DNA from 4 places in the Streptomyces sp. ITFR-6 genome. Region 4 is predicted to be linked to each of the others. Evidence: riboswitches for the same ligand, from Rfam matches in the RefSeq annotation. Region 4 holds a riboswitch; each other region holds the start of a gene.
The links. A riboswitch is a leader RNA that binds a small molecule or an ion and turns the genes downstream of it on or off. The one in region 4 is predicted to bind S-adenosylmethionine.
Positions count from the first base shown of each region.

Region 1 (5,105 bases), 3.3 Mb from region 4:
CGCCGAGCCCGTGCACGCCGATCCGGGTGCGGCCTGTGCCGCCCAGGATCTCCGTACAGCAGCTGATGAAGCCGTCCGCCCAGCGGCGGGTCAGGAAGGCCGCCCGGTCGGCGCCGAGGACACCGCGCAGCACCTGCTCCGCGATGTCGTCGGGCAGCATCCGGAAGTAGTCGACGGGCGCCCACGGGGTGTGCGAGAAGTGGCCGATGCGCAGGTCGGGGCGGAGCTCGCGGAGCATGCCGGGCACCAGCACCAGGTGGTAGTCCTGCACCAGGACCGCCGCGCCCTCGCCCGCCTCCTCCGCGAGCGCCTCGGCGAAGGCCCGGTTGTAGGTCTCGAAGGACGCCCACTGGCGCCGGAACTCCGCGTCGAAGACGGGCTCCACCGGGGTCTGGTAGAGCAGGTGGTGGATGAACCAGAGCACCGAGTTCGCGATGCCGTTGTACGCGTCGGCGTGCACGTCCGCGTCGATGTCCAGCATCCGTACGCCCGGCTCACCGACCCCGCGCCGCACCGCCTCGCGGTCGCCGTCACCGAGCGCGGCGCAGACCCACATCTTGTCGTCCACCGCGCTCAGCCCCGAGACGAGCCCGCCCCCGCCCCGTTTCGCGTCGAGCGAGCCGTCCTCGCCCACGGTGTACGAGACCGGGCCTCGGTTGGACGCGACAAGAACCTGGGCGGCGGGCTGGGCGGCGGACTGGGGGGCGTGCTCGGAGACCATGCGCGGAATCTAGCCCGATCCCGAACCGTCCAAACGTGCGTGCGGCCGCGGGCCGTCCCGGCCGACGCGTCAGCCGGTACTCAGGCGGCGCGGCGCGAGACGTACTCCTCGATCTCGCGCATCGGCGGCCGCTCCTCGGTGTCCACCGGGTAGGTCTGCGGCACGAAGCCGCTCTCGCCGCGCTCGAACTGCGTCAGCTCGGGGCGCACCAGATGGCCCCGTGAGAGCCGCAGCGAAGCGGTCCGGTAGATGGCCGCCGCCATCCGGCCGAGCGCCCGGCCGTCCTGGTGGCGGTGTTTGCGGACGCCGACATCGACCTGGGCCAGCGCGTCCAGGCCGACCGTGTGCAGGGCGTCGACGAGCAGCCCCAGCTCCACCCCGTAGCCGACCGGGAACGGCAGCTGTTCGAGCAGCGACCGGCGTACGGCGTACTCGCCGCCCAGCGGCTGGACGAAGCCGGCCAGCTGCGGCCAGTGCAGATTGAGCAGCGGCCGTGCCACCAGCTCGGTGACCCGCCCGCCCTGGCCCGCGGTCTCCCCGAGCGGACGGTCGTACATCGCCTTGACGAACTGCACGGAGGGGTCGGTCAGCAGCGGGCCGACGATGCCGGAGACGAAATCGGCCGAGAAGTCCTTCAGGTCCGCGTCGATGAAGCAGACGATGTCACCGCCGGTCACCAGCAGTGACCGCCACAGCACCTCGCCCTTGCCGGGGACGGCCGGCAGCCGGGGCAGGATCGCGTTCCGGTGGATCACCCGGGCGCCCGCCCGGCGGGCGACCTCCGCGGTGTCGTCGGTGGAGCCGGAGTCGATCACCACGAGTTCGTCGACCAGCCGGACCTTCTCCATGAGCTCGCGCCGGATCGTCCGGACGATGTCCCCGACCGTCGCCGCCTCGTTGAGCGCGGGCAGGACGACACTCACGCTCCCCCGGCGCGGGTCGCCGCCCCGGGCGGCCATGAGCTGCTCCAGCGGGCGGTCGGCGCACGACCAGGAACGCCTGGTCAGCCAGCGTTCGACCTCTTCCAGCACGGTCGATACTCCCTGTATGTGATCCATCTCGCGGTTCGGACGACTATCTCAACAGTCCGGTGCTTCGGTTACAGTCTGAACAACGCAGATGGCCGTGGCATGCCGGGGTCCATCCGCCGATAAACGCCTGGATCGATGGTCCAGTGCCATAGCGCTCATCCAGAGGGACAGAGGGAACGGCCCGTTGAAGTCCCGGCAACCATCCCGCCGACCGCGAGGTCAGGTGGGGACGGTGCCAATTCCGTCTTGTGGCGAAATGCGTCACAAGGAAGATGAGGAGAAAGGGCCTCGCCATCATGGCTGTTCAGACTGTTGCAGCAACCACCGAATCTTCCGTGGACCTCGGTCCCGCCGCGGCACTTTCCTGCCGCGAGTGCGGAGAACGATTCCCGCTCGGTCCCCTTTTCGCCTGTGCGACCTGTTTCGGGCCGCTCGAAGTGGCGTACGACCTGCCGACCGGCTCCCCGGACGAGCTGAAGAAGCGCATCGAGGCCGGACCCGACAACATCTGGCGCTACGCGCCGCTGCTGCCGGTGCCCGCCGATGTCGCGGACAAGCCCAACATCAACCCCGGCTTCACCAAGCTGGTCAAGGCCGACAACCTCGCCCGTGAGCTGGGCGTCACCGGCGGCCTGTACGTCAAGGACGACTCCGGCAACCCGACGCACTCCTTCAAGGACCGCGTCGTCGCGATCGCCGTCGAGGCCGCCCGCGCCTTCGGTTTCACCACGCTCTCCTGCTCCTCGACCGGCAACCTGGCCGGTGCGGTGGGCGCCGCCGCGGCCCGCGCCGGTCTGCGCTCGTGCGTGTTCATCCCGCACGACCTGGAGCAGGGCAAGGTCGTCATGGCCGCGGTGTACGGCGGTGAGCTGGTCGGTATCGAGGGCAATTACGACGACGTCAACCGGTTCTGCTCGGAGCTCATCGGAGACCCGCTCGGGGAGGGCTGGGGCTTCGTCAACGTCAACCTCCGCCCGTACTACGGCGAGGGCTCCAAGACGCTCGCGTACGAGATCTGCGAGCAGCTCGGCTGGCGGCTGCCCGACCAGATCGTCATCCCGATCGCCTCCGGCTCGCAGCTCACGAAGATCGACAAGGGCCTCCAGGAGCTGATCAAGCTCGGCCTGGTCGAGGACAAGCCGTACAAGATCTTCGGTGCCCAGGCCGAGGGCTGCTCGCCGGTCTCCGCCGCCTTCAAGGCCGGTCACGACGTGGTCCGCCCGCAGAAGCCGAACACGATCGCCAAGTCCCTCGCCATCGGCAACCCGGCCGACGGCCCCTACGTCCTGGACATCGCCCGCCGTACGGGTGGCGCGGTGGACGACGTGAACGACGAGCAGGTCGTCGACGCGATCAAGCTCCTGGCGCGCACCGAGGGCATCTTCGCCGAGACCGCGGGCGGTGTGACGGTCGGCGTGACGAAGAAGCTGATCGAGGCCGGCCTGCTCGACCCGACGCTCACCACCGTCGTCCTGAACACCGGGGACGGCCTCAAGACGCTGGACGCGGTGGCCGCCACCTCGCAGGCGACGGCGACGATCCGTCCGAGCCTGGACGCTTTCCGCGCCGCCGGCCTCGGCACCGCCGGCTGATCCCACCCGAGACTCCAGGAAGGGCACCCACCATGAGCGTCAAGGTCCGTATCCCCACCATCCTCCGCACCTACACGGGCGGCCAGGCCGAGGTCCCGGCAGAGGGCGCGACCCTCTCCCAGGTCATCGAGTCCCTGGAGAAGGACCACCCGGGCATCGCCGCCCGCGTCCTGGACGACCAGGGCAAGCTGCGCCGCTTCGTCAACGTGTACGTCAACGACGACGACGTGCGCTTCGAAGGCGGCCTGGAAGCGCTCACCCCGGACGGCGCGGGAGTCTCGATCATCCCGGCCGTCGCCGGCGGCTGCTGACCCCGGGGACCCTGGCGGTCCCACTGCGCCGAGTCACCTGGATTGCCCTCTCCGCGACAGAAGCGGAGGGGGCAATTCTGCATGGTTGAGCGCGGTAGAGTGTGGGAAGTCCCCTTCGCTGCCCGTGCCCCCCGCATATGAGAATGCGCCTGGCCACGACAAGATGCAGCCAAAGTACCTGAGCTTCTTGCGCCATAAGTCGCCTTTGCCTGGCCCGACTTGCCCTGGAATCTCATGAATTCCTCATATTCGGGTGATCGGCGCGCCTGAGAATTTTCGTCCGATTGACCTGTTGCAGAGGGCAGTTGGGCAGATACATTCGGCCGCGGTCGACGCGTTCCGGCGCACGCACCCTCTCCTGTCGGAGGGTGGGTTCTGACCCGGGCCCGCGAAGTGCGGTCCTGTGCAAGGGCCAGTAATAGGGGAGTTAGGCATGGCTCAGGGCACCGTCAAGTGGTTCAACGCGGAGAAGGGGTACGGCTTCATCGCGGTCGACGGTGGTGCGGATGTTTTCGTCCACTACAGCGCGATCCAGATGGACGGATACCGCACCCTCGAAGAGGGTCAGCGAGTTGAATTCGAAATCTCGCAGGGCCAGAAGGGGCCGCAGGCGGACATGGTCAAGCTCGCTGTCGGCTGAGCTCGGCGCGGTCGGCCAACGACACTACTCACGCACGGAGGGCCCGTACCCCCAGGGGTACGGGCCCTCCGTGCGTCCCGAGCCACTCCCCGAGAGGGGAGGCGCTTGCACTCTCGGGGGTCGAGTGCTAATCATTGGGCTTAGCACTCTCCGGGTGAGAGTGACAGAAACTTGGACCGGGCCGGTGAGGCCCGCAGGTCTGCCGGGGCAAGGAACCGGCAGACGGCAGGCCGTCCGTCGCGGGCGCCACTCGGTCCGGAGAATCCACCCCTGTCCGGGAGGACCACTTCATATGGCCAAGATCATCGCGTTCGACGAGGAGGCCCGGCGCGGTCTTGAGCGCGGCATGAACCAGCTCGCCGACGCCGTCAAGGTCACCCTCGGCCCCAAGGGCCGCAACGTCGTCCTTGAGAAGAAGTGGGGCGCCCCCACGATCACCAACGATGGTGTTTCCATCGCCAAGGAGATCGAGCTGGAGGACCCGTACGAGAAGATCGGTGCGGAGCTGGTCAAGGAGGTCGCCAAGAAGACGGACGACGTCGCCGGCGACGGTACGACCACCGCCACCGTTCTCGCCCAGGCACTCGTCCGCGAGGGTCTGCGCAACGTGGCCGCGGGTGCCAACCCGATGGCTCTCAAGCGGGGCATCGAGAAGGCCGTCGAGGCCGTCTCCGCCGCCCTCCTGGAGCAGGCCAAGGACGTGGAGACCAAGGAGCAGATCGCTTCGACCGCCTCCATCTCCGCCGCTGACACCCAGATCGGCGAGCTCATCGCCGAGGCCATGGACAAGGTCGGCAAGGAAGGCGTCAT
Region 1 is NZ_CP134612.1:3,567,866-3,572,970, reverse strand. Features, by position in the region: gene RLT59_RS16200 (alpha,alpha-trehalose-phosphate synthase (UDP-forming)) at 1-721, opposite strand, end outside; gene RLT59_RS16195 (glucosyl-3-phosphoglycerate synthase) at 802-1,752, opposite strand; SAM riboswitch class I at 1,905-2,031, shown strand; gene thrC (threonine synthase) at 2,049-3,344, shown strand; gene RLT59_RS16185 (MoaD/ThiS family protein) at 3,377-3,655, shown strand; gene RLT59_RS16180 (cold-shock protein) at 4,089-4,295, shown strand; gene groL (chaperonin GroEL) at 4,588-5,105, shown strand, end outside.
Region 1: another riboswitch for S-adenosylmethionine. It lies ahead of thrC (threonine synthase); the one in region 4 lies ahead of RLT59_RS01100 (glutathione S-transferase C-terminal domain-containing protein).

Region 2 (5,105 bases), 650 kb from region 4:
CAGGCGGTCGAGCAGCACCTCGATGCCGGTACGCGCGATGGTCTCCGCGATCTCCTGGGCGGGGAAGGGGCACCGGTACTCGCCGTGGCTGAAGGCGAGATGCGCGCCGTTGCCGCCCTGGCCCGAGGAGCCGCCGCCGGTCAGGCTCTGCCGGATCAGCGGATCGGTGTTGGCGGCGCCGAGCCCGAGCAGCAGCATGTCCCCCGCCCTGATCGGCCGTCCGCCGAGCCGGGTGTCGCGGGCGGCCCAGCGTCCGGCGAGGATCTGCGTCGGCCCGTCCTCCCAGAGCACCTCGTTCATGGCCTCGGCCACGCTGCGCCGGCCGCCCGCCATGGACTGCGCGAACTCGTCCTCCGTGAGCATCAGCCGCAGTGAGTTGCTGATCCAGTCGGCGGTGGTCAGGTGCCCGGCGGCCGTGATGGCCATCAGGTCGAGCATGTACTCCTCATCGGTGAAGGCCTCGGGGAACGCGAGCATCCGGGAGGTCACGTCGTCGCCGGGTGCGGCACGCTTCGCGGCGACGAGTCGCGCCATGTGTTCCCCGAACCGCAGATGGGCCTCCTGCGCGCCCGGACCGCCGTCGGCCAGGTCCTTGAGCACGTGGGCGATGGCGCCGCCCTCGTCGTCGGGGAATCCGACCAGCCTCGCGAGGACCAGGACCGGAAGGGGCTCGCAGAAGTCGGCGACGAGATCGGCCGTGCCCCGGCTGCACACGGCGTCGATCAGCCGGTCGGCCAACTGCTCGCAGTGGCTGCGGATCTCGAACGGGTCGGCTCCTTCGAGGGCGGGTCCGACCATCCGGGCGTGCCGCCGGTGCTCGTCGCCCGCGCTGAAGTAGATGGACGGCAGCGGCCGCCCGACCATGGGCAGCAACGGCCAGTCCTGCGGGATGTGCTCCCACTGGTTCCAGAGGCCGACGTCGCGCGGGAACAGCTCACCGTCACTGGTGACCTGATGGAGTTCCCGGTAGCCGATGACCAGCCAGGCGGGGAACCCGCCCGGCAGCTCGACGGGGACGACCGGCCCGTGGTCCCGCCGCATGGCGCGATAGACGGCTCGCGGCTCGGTCTGGAACGAGGGCCCGCTGAGGGGTACGGGGCCGGGACCCGCGTGCGCGGGGCACTCCGAAGGAGGTGAGACGGACTCGGGCTCTGCGGAGGAAGGGCGCGTCATCGTCCTGACTTCTGTGGCGGCAGTGTCACGCGTCACGATCGTGCGGTCAACGCACGCCCACTATAAGGATTTTATGTGACACCACAGCAGCCAATGACGATCAAATATGCACCCAACACAGAGCAACCGGTCGACATCTCACGACAATTGACGACCGAATCCGGCACCGCCTCCAGGTGCCGACGCGGTACGGCGACGCGGCTACGAGCGCACGGGACCCGGGCCGCCGCACAGCTCCCCTGCCTCGAAGGCGACGTTGACGAGTCCGGCGACCCGGTCGGCACCGGTCACGAGCTTCAGCGCATGCCACTTGGAGAGCCAGTACACGCGTCCCCGGTGACCGGCGAGGGTCTCCCGCAGCCCGTCCGGAGCATGCGTCCACACCCTCGGAAGGGCGCCCGCGTAGTCGAACGCGGCCCGCAGACCGACCCAGCCGTCGTCCCGGACATCGTCCGCGGTCAGCAGTATCTCGACGGCCTGACCAGGCTCCTGCCGGCACTTCTTGGCGTGGATCCAGTGCACTTGGTGGCCTGCGGCGTACCGCTCGCAGTTCCCGCTCCGCACGGAGCCGTGCTCGGGGAGATGACGCAGCATGGTGAGTCCCGCCTTCCGGGGATGATGGACCCCGAGCGCTCTGCACCGCGGTCCGCTGTTCCCCGCACCTCGCGCACGGGGCAGGTCGTCACCCGGAGCACCCGCAGCGGAGCGGGGTGCCGTCCAGCAAGCCGGGGCTGCGCACTGGAACTCATGACCCGGCAAAAACCCTAACGCACCGAGCGGGCGCGCCCGGACACGCGGGACCGCTCAACCGACGGGCGGTCAGGGACGCACAGGAACGGGCCGGACCCGACCCCGTGCGCCCCCGCCTCTCCCCCGACGGCGGTCCGGCTTCCGTTCAGCCGCCCGTGCCGCCCCGTGCCGCCCCGTCAGCCGGTGACCAGGCCCGGGTCACTCGTTCCGGCCTCACCCGTCTCGACGTGTCCGGCGAACCGGCGGAGGAACGTGGCGTCCGCGTCCGAGACCACCTCGATGTCGTACCAGCGCTTGCTTCCGCGCAGGTCAACGGTGTGCTGCACGGTCGCGCCGGACCGCACCGCGAAGGTCTGCGTACCGCCGCCGTAGGCGTCCGCGTTGCGCACGGTCAGCTGGACCGTCTCCGTACCGGCATGGCTGAGAGTCAGGTCGAGAGCTCCGCTCACCGCGTGATGACGCGCCGTCACCTCCGGACCGGCCGCCTTGCCGGGCCCCCTGAAGGTCCGCAGGAAACCGTTCGGACCGTGCACGGTGAGGTCGGTCACGCCGCTGGAGTAGGCCGTGTTCCAGCTGTCGGAGAGCGACTTGCCCGCCTCTGTGGTGTAGGTCCAGGGCCCGTCACCGCGGTTGGCGGACGTCACCAGGAACTGCGCTCCGGCCTCGTCCCCGCCACTGAAGGTGAGCTGGTACTTCCCGGTGCCCGGGTCTGCCGCCCCGTCCACGAGCGGCGCGTACCGCAGTGGCCGGGTGGGCCGCGTCCCGGACTCCTGCTTCGGCACGCTGCCGGAGACCGGCGGCACCGGAACGTAGTCGGGGTGCCGGTCCCCGTCCGGCGGCGCGTATCCGTCCGTGGAGGGCAGCGAGGCGGGCGCGGTGTCCGTCGTACGGAAGTCGAAGGCCGAGGTGAGATCGCCGCAGACAGCGCGCCGCCAGGGCGAGATGTTGGGCTCGTGCACACCGAAGCGCTCTTCCATGAACCGGATGACGGAGGTGTGGTCGAAGACCTCCGAACACGCGAACCCGCCGGTGCTCCACGGGGACACGACCGTCATGGGCACGCGCTGACCGAGCCCGTACGGACCGGCCGCGTACCGGGTGTCGCCGGGGAAGTGGTCGGCGGAGGTGTCCACGGTGGACAGCCCCTGCGCCGCGCCGGACGGCACGAACGGCGGCACGACGTGGTCGAAGAAGCCGTCGTTCTCGTCGTAGGTGACGAAGAGGGCGGTCCGGCCCCAGACCTCGGGGTCCGAGGTCAGTGCGTCGAGCACCTGCGAGATGTACCAGGCACCGTAGTTGGCGGGCCAGTTGGGGTGCTCGCTGTAGGCCTCGGGCGAGACGACCCAGGAGATCTTGGGGAGCGTCCCGGCCCGGACATCGGCCCTCAGGTCGTCGAGGAGCCCGTCCCCGTTCTTGACGTCGGTCCCGGTGCGCGCCTTGTCGAAGAGGGGATCGCCGGGCTTGGCGTCACGGTAACTGTTGAAGTAGAGAAGCGAGTTGTCGCCGTACGTCCCCCGGTAAGCGTCGTCGATCCACCCCCAGGAACCGGCGGCGTCGAGCCCGTCACCGATGTCCTGGTAGACCTTCCACGACACCCCGGCCTCCTCCAGCCGCTCGGGGTAGGTCTTCCAGCCGTACCCCGCCTCGTCGTTGCCGAGCACGGGACCGCCGCCGGTGCCGTCGTTTCCGGTGTACCCGCTCCACAGGTAGTAGCGGTTCGGGTCGGTCGAGCCGAGGAACGAGCAGTGGTAGGCATCGCAGACGGTGAACGCGTCGGCGAGGGCGTAGTGGAACGGGATGTCCTCACGTGTCAGGTGGGCCATCGTCGTGGCGGTCTTGGCGGGCACCCACTGGTCGTACGCGCCCTTGTTCAGCGCCCGGTGCCCACCGGCCCAGTCGTGGTTCAGGTCCTGGAGGAACTGCAGCCCGAGGTCGTCGGCGGGCGGCCTGAACGGCAGCACCTCCTTGCCGGCCAGATCCTTCTGGTGCCAGACCGGCTTTCCGCCGGGCAGCGTGACCGGACGCGGGTCACCGAAGCCGCGCACACCCTTCATCGTGCCGAAGTAGTGGTCGAAGGAACGGTTCTCCTGCATCAGTACGACGATGTGCTCGACGTCCTGGAGCGTGCCCGTACGACCCTTCGCGGGCAGTGAGGCGGCGCGGGCGATGCTGCTCGACAGCGTACTGAAGGCAACCGTGCCTCCGGCGAGTTGCAGGAGGCGGCGACGGTTGAGATCTGCCATGAGTGGGGGCCTCTGTGGGGTGAGGAAACATAAGGGCGAAAACGACAGGAGTGTTCCAGAACCGACGGTCCGGTGGAAGACCCGTGCGGTGTGCACACGGTGTCCTTCGGCCGAACACCCGGCGACGAGGCGTGTCACTACCCGGGCGGGACGCGGCGGACGCCCCCTACGCGGCCCGGAATCCCGCACCGTCGAAACCGCGCCGCCCTGGGGGTTGTCCCCCGGGGTCCCCTGGGGGACAACCCCCAGGAAGGGCGGTGAGAAACCGGGTCGTGGGGAGGACGCCGGGTCCGTAGGTTCTGGGTTGAGATATTCGTACCGCACCACACAGTCCCCGGAGGAATCCCGTGACCGCCGCCCCACCCCGTCAGCCGACGCGCACGACCCACGCCCTTGTCGCGGCATTCGTGCGCTTCGTGGTCTGCGGCGGCGGGGTCGGGGTCGCCTCCAGCGGTGTGCTGGTGCTGCTCGACGACCGGATGCCGCTGGCCCTGGCGAACGCGCTGGTGACCGTGGTGTCCACGGTGATAGCCACCGAGCTGCACAGCCGGGTGTCGTTCCGCAGCGAACGCCGGGGGTGGGGCGTGCACCTCCAGTCCGGGCTGACCGTCGCCGTCAGCTACGCCTTCACGACCGGGGCGCTGCTCTGTCTGTACGCGTTCCGCTCCGAGCCGTCGGCCCTGGTCGAGCAGACTGTGTACCTTTCGGCGTCGGCGCTGGCCGGGGTCGGGCGGTTCGCCCTGCTGCGGGTGGTGGTCTTCGGGGACCGGAAGGCCGGCACGGCCCCCGGCCCGGTGCTCGGGAAGACGTCCGTGGCGATGGCCGCCTGACCGGGCGCCGGCCGGGCCGATTGGATATCGTGACTGGTCGGCCGGGCAGTCGCGCGGCCCATGGGCCGAGTGGGGGCGCGGGTGACACAAGGGCGGGCCGGATGGCTGC
Region 2 is NZ_CP134612.1:931,938-937,042, forward strand. Features, by position in the region: gene RLT59_RS04070 (cytochrome P450) at 1-1,173, opposite strand, end outside; gene RLT59_RS04075 (hypothetical protein) at 1,375-1,767, opposite strand; SAM riboswitch class IV at 1,817-1,926, opposite strand; gene RLT59_RS04080 (phosphocholine-specific phospholipase C) at 2,100-4,166, opposite strand; gene RLT59_RS04085 (GtrA domain-containing protein) at 4,514-4,996, shown strand.
Region 2: another riboswitch for S-adenosylmethionine. It lies ahead of RLT59_RS04075 (hypothetical protein); the one in region 4 lies ahead of RLT59_RS01100 (glutathione S-transferase C-terminal domain-containing protein).

Region 3 (5,105 bases), 6.1 Mb from region 4:
CCGTTCCGTAATTTACGGCAACCACCAACAAGCCTGGCAAGATTCGTCAAACGCGTGAAAGCCGCTTCAGGAGCAAGACGGACGCGACGGGTCTGGCTCCCGCCTTCGCCACCCCGTCGGCCACTTCGCGGTCGGTGGAGACCACCACGACGGGCCGCCCGGACGGTTCGGCACGCGCGAGCTGACGGATCAGCTCGTCCGCGGTGACACCCGCCCTGCTGAACAGCACCCGTACGCCGCGGGGCGGTGCGAGCAGCACCGGAGCGGCCAGCTCCGCCCCGTCGAAGACGCAGGTCATCTCGGCGCCCGTCTGGGCCGCGAGCATCGACAGACCGCCCAGCAGCCGCAGTCGCTGCTTCTCCAGCGGCAGCTGCGGGTAGCCGGTCTTGGTGACGTTGTATCCGTCCACGATGAGGTGCGCCTGCGGCAGCGCCAGCAGTTGGTCCAGCAGCGCCGGATCGGTGTCGGAAAGGGCTCTGGCGGCAACGTCCTTGGGCGACATCCGGCCGGGCTCGACCGCGTCGACGGTGTCCGCGGGACGCATCGAGGAGGGCGGCAGCGCCAGTTCGCGCCGCAGTCCGCCGGCCGCTTCGAGCACCGTGTCCAGCAGCAGCCGCAGCCGCATGTCCTCGACCGAGCGCCCCTCACGGGCGGCCCTGCGCCCCGCCTCGACGGACGCCTCCGCCTCGCTGAGCCGGGCCCGGAGCCTGCGGGTCTCGCTCTCCGCCGCGGACACCTGGGCGGCCGCCTCCGCCCGTACGGTGTCGCTCTCGGCCCTGCCCCGGCGCAGCGCCGCCTCCGCGCGCTTCACCTCGTTGGCCGCGCTGCGCAGTTTGCGCTGGAGCGACTCGGCCTCCTTGCGGGCCGCGTCGAGGTCGCCGCGGAGCCGTTCGGTCTCGCTCTTCGTCTGGGCGCGGGCCCGGTCCAGCTCCTCGCGGAGCCGTTCCAGTTCGCGCCGGCTCTCTTCGTCGGCCCGCTCCGCGTCGGCGCGCTGGGCCTCCTCACCCGCGGCGGCGAGGAGCTTCACCCAGCCGTCCGGGCGCAGCACGTAGGCCGCGGCGGCGACGTCCACGGGGTCGGCGGCGGCGGGCGGCGAGCCGGCCTCCAGGGCGGCGCTCAGCTCCGGCTGGGTCTCCCGCAGCCGTTCACCGATGCGCCGCCTGAAGGTGGCGTCGCCCGCCAGCGCGGCCGCCATCGCGTTCCCGGCGAACTTGGCACGCCTGCTCGGCGTGAATCGGGCGTACTGTCGGAGCTGAGCGGGGAGTTCGGTGACCGTGAGGGCTCCGAACGCGTCCGAGACCAGCGCGACGACCCGACGCCGTACGCCTTCGGGCAGCGGGCGGTCGAGCATCTCCACGGCATCGTCGGCCGCATCGGCCGACGCGGCGCCGCCAGGGGGCTGCTCCACCATCCGTCACCTCAAACTGTATGTCCGCACGGCCCCGTCAGGAGTCGGCACCCGGCCTGTCGACTAGTTCGATCTGGTCCACCGCGTTGCACCAACGGCAGCGCACCGACTCGATGGTCTCACTGACCACCTCGCGTTCTTCGACGCTCGACTCCCCGGCCAGGTCGAGATGGACGTATTCGACGACCTTGGACGAGCGCGTCACGTCGAATCGCGTGAGGTTTCCGCAGAGCGTGCAGCGCCAGCGGGTCGCCTCGGTCGGCTGGGGAACCGTCGTCATCGTTGTGTCCTCTTGTCTCGGGCCTCGTGCTGCCAGATAAGGATCTTCGCGGTGCGCCGTCGAACTGCGGATGTCCTACCGCAACCCTACGGCCTCACCGCATACCACCGGCACGGCGAGGCACTCTGTCCCGTTCCCTCCGCTTGCGTCATGCTCTGTTCATGATCGATCGGCGGGCTGCGGCCGGCAGACTTCTGCGGGCGGCCACCTCGGGCGGGCCGCCGGTCACCTACGCCCTCATCGCGCTGTGCTGCGTGGTCTTCGCGATCAGCCCGCTCTCCGGGCTCGCCCCGGTGTACGGCAGCGCGGACGCGCTGCTGTCCGCCCAGGCCGGGTACTTCGAGCGCTGGGGCGTGATCCCGAGCGAGCTGTGGGACGGCTCCGCACACGCCCTGATCACCCCGCTCACCGCGCTCTTCGTGCACGGCAGCCGGCTGCACCTGCTCGGCAACATACTGTTCCTGTACGTGTTCGGAGCGATGGCCGAGGAGCGCATGGGCCACACCGAGTTCGCGTTCTTCTACCTGGGCTGCGGCTACCTCGCGCTGCTCGCCTACGCGGCCGCGCACGCCACCTCCGACCAGACGCTCGTCGGCGCCTCCGGGGCGATCTCGGCGGTACTGGGCGCCTTCCTCTACCTCTTCCCGCGGGCCAGGGTCACCAGCGTGTTCCCGTTCCTGCTCTTCCTCCCGCTGCGCTTCCCCGCCTGGATCGTGCTGATCTTCTGGTTCGTGCTCCAGTGGCTGGCCGCGGAGGGCGCGGGCAGCGGCCCCGGCGTCGCCTATCTCGCCCATGTGGTCGGCTTCGCCGTCGGGTTCCTCTACGCCTGGGGGCGCTACCGGGGTAACGCTAGAGTGAGATCTCCAGCCACGGCCACCGAGGGAGAAAGCCAGCCGTGATCACCGCGATCGTGCTCATCAAAACCAGCGTGGACCGGATTCCCGAGATCGCCGAGGCCGTCGCGGCACTGGACAGCGTCAGCGAGGTCTTCTCGGTCACCGGTACGTACGACCTGATCGCCATGGTCCGGGTGGCCAAGCACGACGATCTCGCCGACGTCATCCCCGGCCGGATCAGCAAGATCCCCGGCGTCGAGGCGACCGACACCCATGTGGCGTTCCGTACGTACTCGCAGCACGACCTGGAGGCGGCCTTCGCCATCGGCCTGGACGGCTGACCTAGGCAAACGCGTTCGGCCGGGTACGGAACAGCTTCCGTACCCGGCCGAACGCGTTGCGGCTCAGTGCTGGGCGGTGCCCCGGTCCGGGACGCAGCGGCCGTCCTCGGTGCGGTACTTCCACTGGGCGCCCTCGCTCACCAGCTCCTTGACCGCCCGCACGAAGCGCTCGATGTGCTCGTCCGGCGTACCGGCGCCGAAGCTGACCCGGATCGCGTTGAGCGACTTCTCGCCCGGCTCGGCCTCCGGCGCGCCGCACTCGCCGACGTCCTGCGGGTCGCTGCCGAGCAGGGTGCGCACCAGCGGGTGGGCGCAGAACAGACCGTCGCGCACCCCGATGCCGTACTCGGCGGAGAGCGCCGCGGCGAAGTGCGAGCTGTTCCAGCCCTCCACCACGAACGAGATGACGCCGACGCGCGGGGCGTCGTCACCGAAGAGCGAGAGCACCTTGACCTCGGGGACCTCCGCCAGCCCGGCCCGGACCTCGGAGACGAGCTGCTGCTCGCGGGCGACCAGGCTGTCGAACCCGGCCTCGGTGAGCGCCTTGCAGGCGGCGGCGATGGAGTAGACGCCAATGACGTTGGGCGAGCCGGCCTCGTGGCGGGCGGCGGTGGTGTGCCACTCGACGTCCACCCCGCCGTCGGTGCGCCGGGCGACCTTGCGGGAGGCGCCACCGCCGGCCAGGTAGGGCTCGGCGTCGCGCAGCCAGTCGGAGCGGCCGGCCAGCACGCCGGAGCCGAAGGGCGCGTACAGCTTGTGGCCGGAGAAGGCGACCCAGTCGACGTCCAGTTCGCTGATGTCGACGGGGTGGTGCGGGGCGAGCTGGGCCGCGTCGAGCACGATGCGGGCGCCGTGGGCGTGCGCGGCGGCGGCGAGCTCCTTGACCGGCCACAGCTCACCGGTGACGTTGGAGGCACCGGTGACGCAGACCAGCGCGGGACCGTAGGGATCGCGGTCCGCGAGCGCCCGCTCAAGCGTGGCAACGGCCTGGGCCGGGGTGCGCGGGGCGTTCAGGTAGGTCACCCGGGCGTCGCGCCAGGGCAGCAGCGACGCGTGGTGCTCGGTCTCGAAGACGAACACCTGGCAGTCGGCGGGCAACGCGGCGGCCAGCAGGTTGAGCGAGTCGGTCGTCGACCGGGTGAAGATCACCTGGTCGCCCTCGCGGCAGCCGAGGAACTCCGCGACGGTCACCCGGCTGGACTCGAAGAGGTCCGTGGAGAGCTGCGAGAGGTAGCCGGCACCGCGGTGGACGCTGCCGTAGTACGGCGCGTACGCGGCGACGTCGTCCCACACCCGCTGCAGGGCCGGGGCGCTGGCGGCGTAGTCGAGCGCGGCGTAGGTGACCTCACCGCCGGTCACCAGCGGAACCGTCACATCCTTGCCCAGAACGGGCAGCGGGGCACAAATGGACTGGTCGGCGGCAGCGGTGAAGACAGACATGACGAACTCCCGTAACAGGCAGGCGAACTCCGCGTGCCTGCGGATACGCGGCAGCACGGAAGAAGAAGAAAGGGTGTGCGGAGGAGGGCCGAAAAGCCCTATCGCATTCGCTTGCTCACAGAGGCTCCCTGAGGACCAGGACCCCACGGGTGGACATCTCACGATGTCGAGGGGTCCGCGCTTGCCGCAGACCTCGCTGCCTACGGCCTGGTCTTCACCCGGGGCACCCCGCCACGGACGGAGGGTTGCCGGACAGCGGGCCGGGGCCGTAGTCGCTGTCACTCATGACCTGCCCAGCATCTTGCCATACGCGCGGGAACGCGCAAGGCGCAGTCCATGATCTGGACTGCGCCCCTCTTCGCCGCTCCATGCGTTCAGGCGTTGCTGGCCTTGACCCATCTCTCCAGCGCGCGCCCGGCGGACCCGGAGTCGATGGACTCGGCGGCCTTCGCCATACCGGCGGTGAGCTGCTCCTCAAGGGTGCCCTCCCCCGGGTCCAGCGCGACCAGCGCCGCCGCCGCGTTGAGCAGCACGGCGTCCCGTACGGGCCCCGTCTCACCGGCCAGCAGCCGGCGGGCCACATCGGCGTTGTACGAGGCGTCCGCGCCGCGCAGCGCCTCGACCGGCACCAGGTCCAGGCCGACGTCGCGCGGGTCGAAGGCCTGCTCGCGCACGACGCCGTCGCGGGCCGTCCAGACCCTGGAGGTCGCGGTGGTGGTCAGCTCGTCCAGGCCGTCGTCGCCGCGGAAGACCAGCGCGGAGTTGCCGCGCTCCGCGAGGACGCCCGCGACGATGGGCGC
Region 3 is NZ_CP134612.1:6,401,074-6,406,178, reverse strand. Features, by position in the region: gene RLT59_RS29135 (NYN domain-containing protein) at 47-1,411, opposite strand; gene RLT59_RS29130 (hypothetical protein) at 1,446-1,688, opposite strand; gene RLT59_RS29125 (rhomboid family intramembrane serine protease) at 1,850-2,587, shown strand; gene RLT59_RS29120 (Lrp/AsnC family transcriptional regulator) at 2,584-2,865, shown strand; gene RLT59_RS29115 (aminotransferase class V-fold PLP-dependent enzyme) at 2,929-4,305, opposite strand; SAM riboswitch class IV at 4,478-4,595, opposite strand; gene trpD (anthranilate phosphoribosyltransferase) at 4,680-5,105, opposite strand, start outside.
Region 3: another riboswitch for S-adenosylmethionine. It lies ahead of RLT59_RS29115 (aminotransferase class V-fold PLP-dependent enzyme); the one in region 4 lies ahead of RLT59_RS01100 (glutathione S-transferase C-terminal domain-containing protein).

Region 4 (5,105 bases):
CCCAGAACGGCGCTGAACAGGGCGACTTCGAGCGTGACGAGCAGTCCGTCGAGGATGGTGGGCCGCAGGAACCAGTACCGGAACCGGTCCCACTGGTAGAAGGGATTGGCCACCAGGCCGTGGACGATCTGGGCGACCAGCACCAGCACGACGACGGTGACGATCCAGCGGCCGGGCCGCAGGAGCGGGCGGACCCGCTGCGGGACCTGCGGCTTCGGCACGACGGGTGGCCCGGGGCGGGGGGCCGCCTCGGCGGGCGGCGCTGACCCGGGGGACACAGCGACGCCGGGGGATTCACTCACGGTGGGCTCCAGCGGATGCGGACGGCCCGGACCGCGGACGGCAGCGCCTCACCACGCCGGTCGTCGGGAACGACGCGGCGGGGCACGGGCAGCACAGCGCGGAACAGGGGGCCGGGCGGGGAGAGGACGCACCGCGGCAGCGGTGGACGTCAGGGAGTCAGAGGGCCGTCAGCCTTGACGAAGAGCGCGACAAGCGGCGGTACACAGCGCGCTGTTGACACGCTGGAGGTCGACGGAGCGGTCCGCGCAGAGCAGGACGCGGCCTCGGGACCGCCAGGCAGCCATCCCCTCAGCTGCGTGCATCGCTCTCACCGTCACCGATCCGCCCCGCGGGGCCTCGCGCCTGCCGGACACCGTCCGGTACTCAACTGCGGCACCCCGCGGTGTGCTGGGGCGTCGGCCGGCGAGCCGGGGCGTATCGCCGCTGCCCGGAGCCGTTCCGCGCCGCAAGTTATGCATGGCCCGACAGGAATGTCAACGCGGGTGACCAACAGGCGAGATGGCCCCGGCGGCCTCCTTGACGGCGTCACCCGGCGCACCGAAACTGACGTGGACGGTCACGATTGTCAGCGCCCCCGTGCGGGATCCGTCCTGCTCACGGGGTCCATCGGCCCCGGCCCGCTGGCAGGCAACCCTTCCACCGCGACGGGGTGCCCCGGGTGACGACCGGGTCCCGCCGGTGTGGCGGGGCAAGCGTGGCCCCGCGTCTCGCGGGCCCCGGAGTCGGGACGGGTGGATTTTGTCCAGGAACGGCTTGACGAGGCGCCTGCACATCGATCTGCTGCGTGTCTCCAGCGCCTACTAACCCGGAATACCGGACGCGCACAGGTCCGCACGGTCGCGATGACGCGTACAGGTCCGCGCCGTCACGATGAGGCGCACGCCTCCGCGCTGTCGTGATCCGGCCCGGTGCGCGAGCGCAGCCGTTCCACATCCGGCCGCTGGTGCCCACAAGGCGACGGTGGCTTCCTCGTTCCCACAAGGATCTCCACAGGAGAGTCATGCCCGAGACAGCTTCGCGCAGTTCCAGCACAGGCAACTCCATCACGTGCGGCTCGATCTCATCCGGCCCGAGTCCGTGCGCCACGCATCCCCGTCCCACCATCGCCGTGCCGTCCTCCCGTATCCACAGCCGTATCGGGGTCGGTCTGGCCGGCGGCTTCTATCCCGCTCCGCACCGCTACGAGCTGTTCCTGTCGGCGGGTTGTCCGCGCTCGCTGCGTATCTCGATCACCCTCGGCCTGCTCGGTCTCCGGGACTCGGTCGCTACCACGTTCCTGGGGCACCCAACCGTGACACCCAAGGCGTATGCCTCGCTGCGCGGCGCGTACGAGGCCACGCTGCACCATTACGACGGGCCGCTGACGGCGCCCGCGCTGTGCGACCGGTGGAGCGGGCGCATCGTCAGCAACCACACGCCCGACATACTCCGCGATCTCGCGGGGCTGCTCTCCGGCCATGACGAGGCCTGCCCCTCGGCGCTGCGCCCTCCGGAGCTCGCCGAGGGCATCGAGGCCCTACGCGAGCTGCTGAACCGGGACGTCACCCCGCACGCGGGGTCTTCCGCGCGGTCGGCGGCCCTGGATCTGCTGGACGGGTCCCTCGCCCGGCGGCCCTACGCGCTGGGCGAGGAGCTGACGGCCGGGGATGTCGACCTGTGGGTGGCGCTCGTCCATCTCGGCCCGGTCGGCGCCCTGGGCGACCGCCCCCGGCTCAAGGAGTACGTACGCCGCCTCTGCGGCCACCCCGCCTTCCCGGAGACACCGGAGGTGCCGGGGGCTCCGGGAATTCCGGACCTGCCGGGCGGGATGGCCGTCGTCGACCCGCTGCCTCAGGCTCTCACGTAGGCCGCGAGGTGCTCGCCGGTGAGGGTGGAGCGGTCCGCGACCAGGTCGTCGGGGGTGCCCTCGAAGACGAGCCTGCCGCCGTCGTGACCGGCGCCGGGGCCCAGGTCGATGATCCAGTCGGCGTGCGCCATGACCGCCTGGTGGTGCTCGATCACGATGACGGACTTCCCGGAGTCCACCAGCCGGTCGAGCAGGCCGAGCAGCTGCTCGACGTCTGCGAGGTGCAGGCCGGTGGTCGGTTCGTCGAGGACGTAGATCCCGCCCTTCTCGCCCATGTGCGTGGCCAGCTTGAGCCGTTGTAGCTCACCGCCGGACAGGGTGGTGAGCGGCTGGCCCAGGCTGAGGTAGCCGAGCCCGACGTCGGCCAGTCTGTCGAGGATGCGGTGGGCGGCCGGGGTGTGTGCCTCGCCGCTGCCGAAGAACTCCTCGGCCTCGGTCACCGACATCGCCAGCACCTCGCTGATGTCACGGCCGCCGAGACGGTATTCGAGCACCGAGGCCAGGAACCGCTTCCCCTCGCACTCCTCGCAGACGGTGGCGACGCCCGCCATCATCGCGAGGTCGGTGTAGACGACCCCGACGCCGTTGCAGCCGGGGCAGGCGCCCTCGGAGTTGGCGCTGAACAGGGCCGGCTTCACGTCGTTGGCCTTGGCGAACGCCTTGCGGATCGGGTCGAGCAGCCCGGTGTACGTCGCGGGGTTGCTCCGTCGCGAGCCGCGGATCGCGCCCTGGTCGATCGACACCACCCCGTCGAGCCCGGAGACCGAGCCGTGGATCAGTGAGCTCTTGCCGGAGCCGGCGACGCCGGTGACCACGGTGAGGACGCCGAGCGGGATGTCGACGTCGCGCAGGTTGTTCGTGTCCGCGCCCCGGACCTCCAGGGCGCCGGTGGGCTTGCGCCGGGTGTCCTTGAGGGTGGCCCGGTCGTCGAAGTGACGGCCGGTGACGGTGTCCCCGGCCCGCAGCCCCTCGACGGTGCCTTCGAAGCAGACGGTTCCGCCCGCCGTACCCGCGCCGGGGCCGAGGTCGACGACATGGTCCGCGATGGCGATCGTCTCCGGCTTGTGCTCCACGACGAGCACCGTGTTGCCCTTGTCGCGCAGGCACAGCAGCAGCCTGTTCATCCGCTGGATGTCATGGGGGGTGCAGGCCGGCGGTGGGCTCGTCGAAGACGTAGGTGACGTCGGTGGGGGGTGGAGCCGAGGTGGCGGATCATCTTGACGCGCTGTGCCTCGCCGCCCGACAGCGTGCCCGTCGGCCGGTCGAGCGCGAGGTAGCCGAGGCCGATCTATACGAACGAGTCGAGGGTCTGCCGCAGCGCGGTGAGCAGCGGTGCGACGGAGGGCTCGTCGAGGTCGCGGACCCAGGCGGCGAGATCGCTGGTCTGCATCGCGCAGGCGTCGGCGATGTTGATCCGCTTGATCTTCGAGGACCGGGCGCCCTCGCTGAGCCGGGTGCCGTCGCACTCGGGGCAGGTGGTGAAGGTGACCGCGCGCTCCACGAACGCCCGGATGTGGGGTTGCAGCGCTTCCTTGTCCTTGGACAGGAACGACTTCTGGATCTTGGGGATCAGGGCTTCGTAGGTGAGGTTGACGCCCTCGACCTTGACCTTGACCGGCCCCCGGTAGAGGAAGTCCCGCATCTCCTTCTTGGTGAACTCACGGATCGGCTTGTCGGGGTCCAGCAGGCCCGATTCCGCGTAGACCCGGACGGTCCAGAAGCTGTCGGACTTCCAGCCGGGGATGGTGAAGGCGCCCTCGGAGAGCGATTTGGAGTCGCCGTAGAGCTGGGTGAGGCCGATGTCGGAGACGCTGCCCCGGCCCTCGCAGCGCGTGCACATGCCGCCGGTGCGGTTGAAGGTCGCCTTCACCGCCTTCTTCGCGCCGCGCTCGACGGTGATGGCCCCGCTCGCCCGGACCGAGGGAACGTTGAAGGCGTACGCGCCGGGCGGGCCGATGTGCGGCTTCCCGAGGCGGCTGAAGAGGATCCGCAGCATCGCGTTGGCGTCGGTGGCCGTGCTGACCGTGGAACGCGGATCGGCGCCCAGTCTCCGCTGGTCGACGATGATCGCGGTGGTCAGTCCGTCCAGGACGTCGACCTCCGGCCGCGCCTGCGTCGGCATGAAGCCCTGGACGAAGGCGCTGTACGTCTCGTTGATCAGCCGCTACGACTCCGCGGCGATCGTGTTGAACACCAGCGAGGTCTTGCCCGAGCCGGAGACCCCGGTGAAGACCGTGAGCCGCCGCTTCGGGATCTCGATGCTGACGTCCTTGAGGTTGTTCACGCGCGCGCCGTGCACGCGGATCACATCGTGGACGTCGGCAGCGTGCGGCGCGGGCGACGCCGCGCCCTTCCTGGTGGCCATGGTTGTCGGTTCTCCATCTGTCTGTCGGCCGGTAGGTCGGGCCATGATGACGTGATCGCGGCTCAGCTGTCCTGGAGCAGCCCGAGGACGTTGCCGTCGGGGTCCGTGAAGGTGGCCACCAGGCGGCCGCCGCCGACATCGTGCGCGGGCTCCTTCACGGTGGCGCCCGCGGCCGTCACCTCGGCCAGCTTCGCCTCGATGTCGGGCACCTCCCAGTAGCTCACGGGCGAGGCCATGCCCTCTCCTCCCCCGTCCGGTACCAGCCCGACGTGCTGGCCCCCGGCCTCGTAACCGACGTAGTAGGGCGCGTCCGCCGTCGGCGCCACGCCCAGCAGGGCCGTGTACAGCGCCTTGGCGGCTGCCAGGTCGGACACGGGATGCAGAACGGTCTTGATTCCCTGAGTGGCAGAGCCGGTCATGGTCGCTCCTGTGGTTCGTGGGGCGCATCGTCCCCGTGCGGACGTTCGCGCCGGGGTACGGGCCCGGCGGTCGCGGGCGGCGCGCGGTGTCCGTGCGCTCGGTGTCTGGCCATCACGCTAGCCGCGGCCCGGTGACCTCGCTTCTCCATTCCTGACCGGTCCGCGGGGCCGT
Region 4 is NZ_CP134612.1:284,527-289,631, forward strand. Features, by position in the region: gene RLT59_RS01095 (amino acid ABC transporter permease) at 1-302, opposite strand, end outside; SAM riboswitch class IV at 858-1,004, shown strand; gene RLT59_RS01100 (glutathione S-transferase C-terminal domain-containing protein) at 1,412-2,149, shown strand; partial or broken gene RLT59_RS01105 (ATP-binding cassette domain-containing protein) at 2,134-4,514, opposite strand; gene RLT59_RS01110 (VOC family protein) at 4,577-4,933, opposite strand.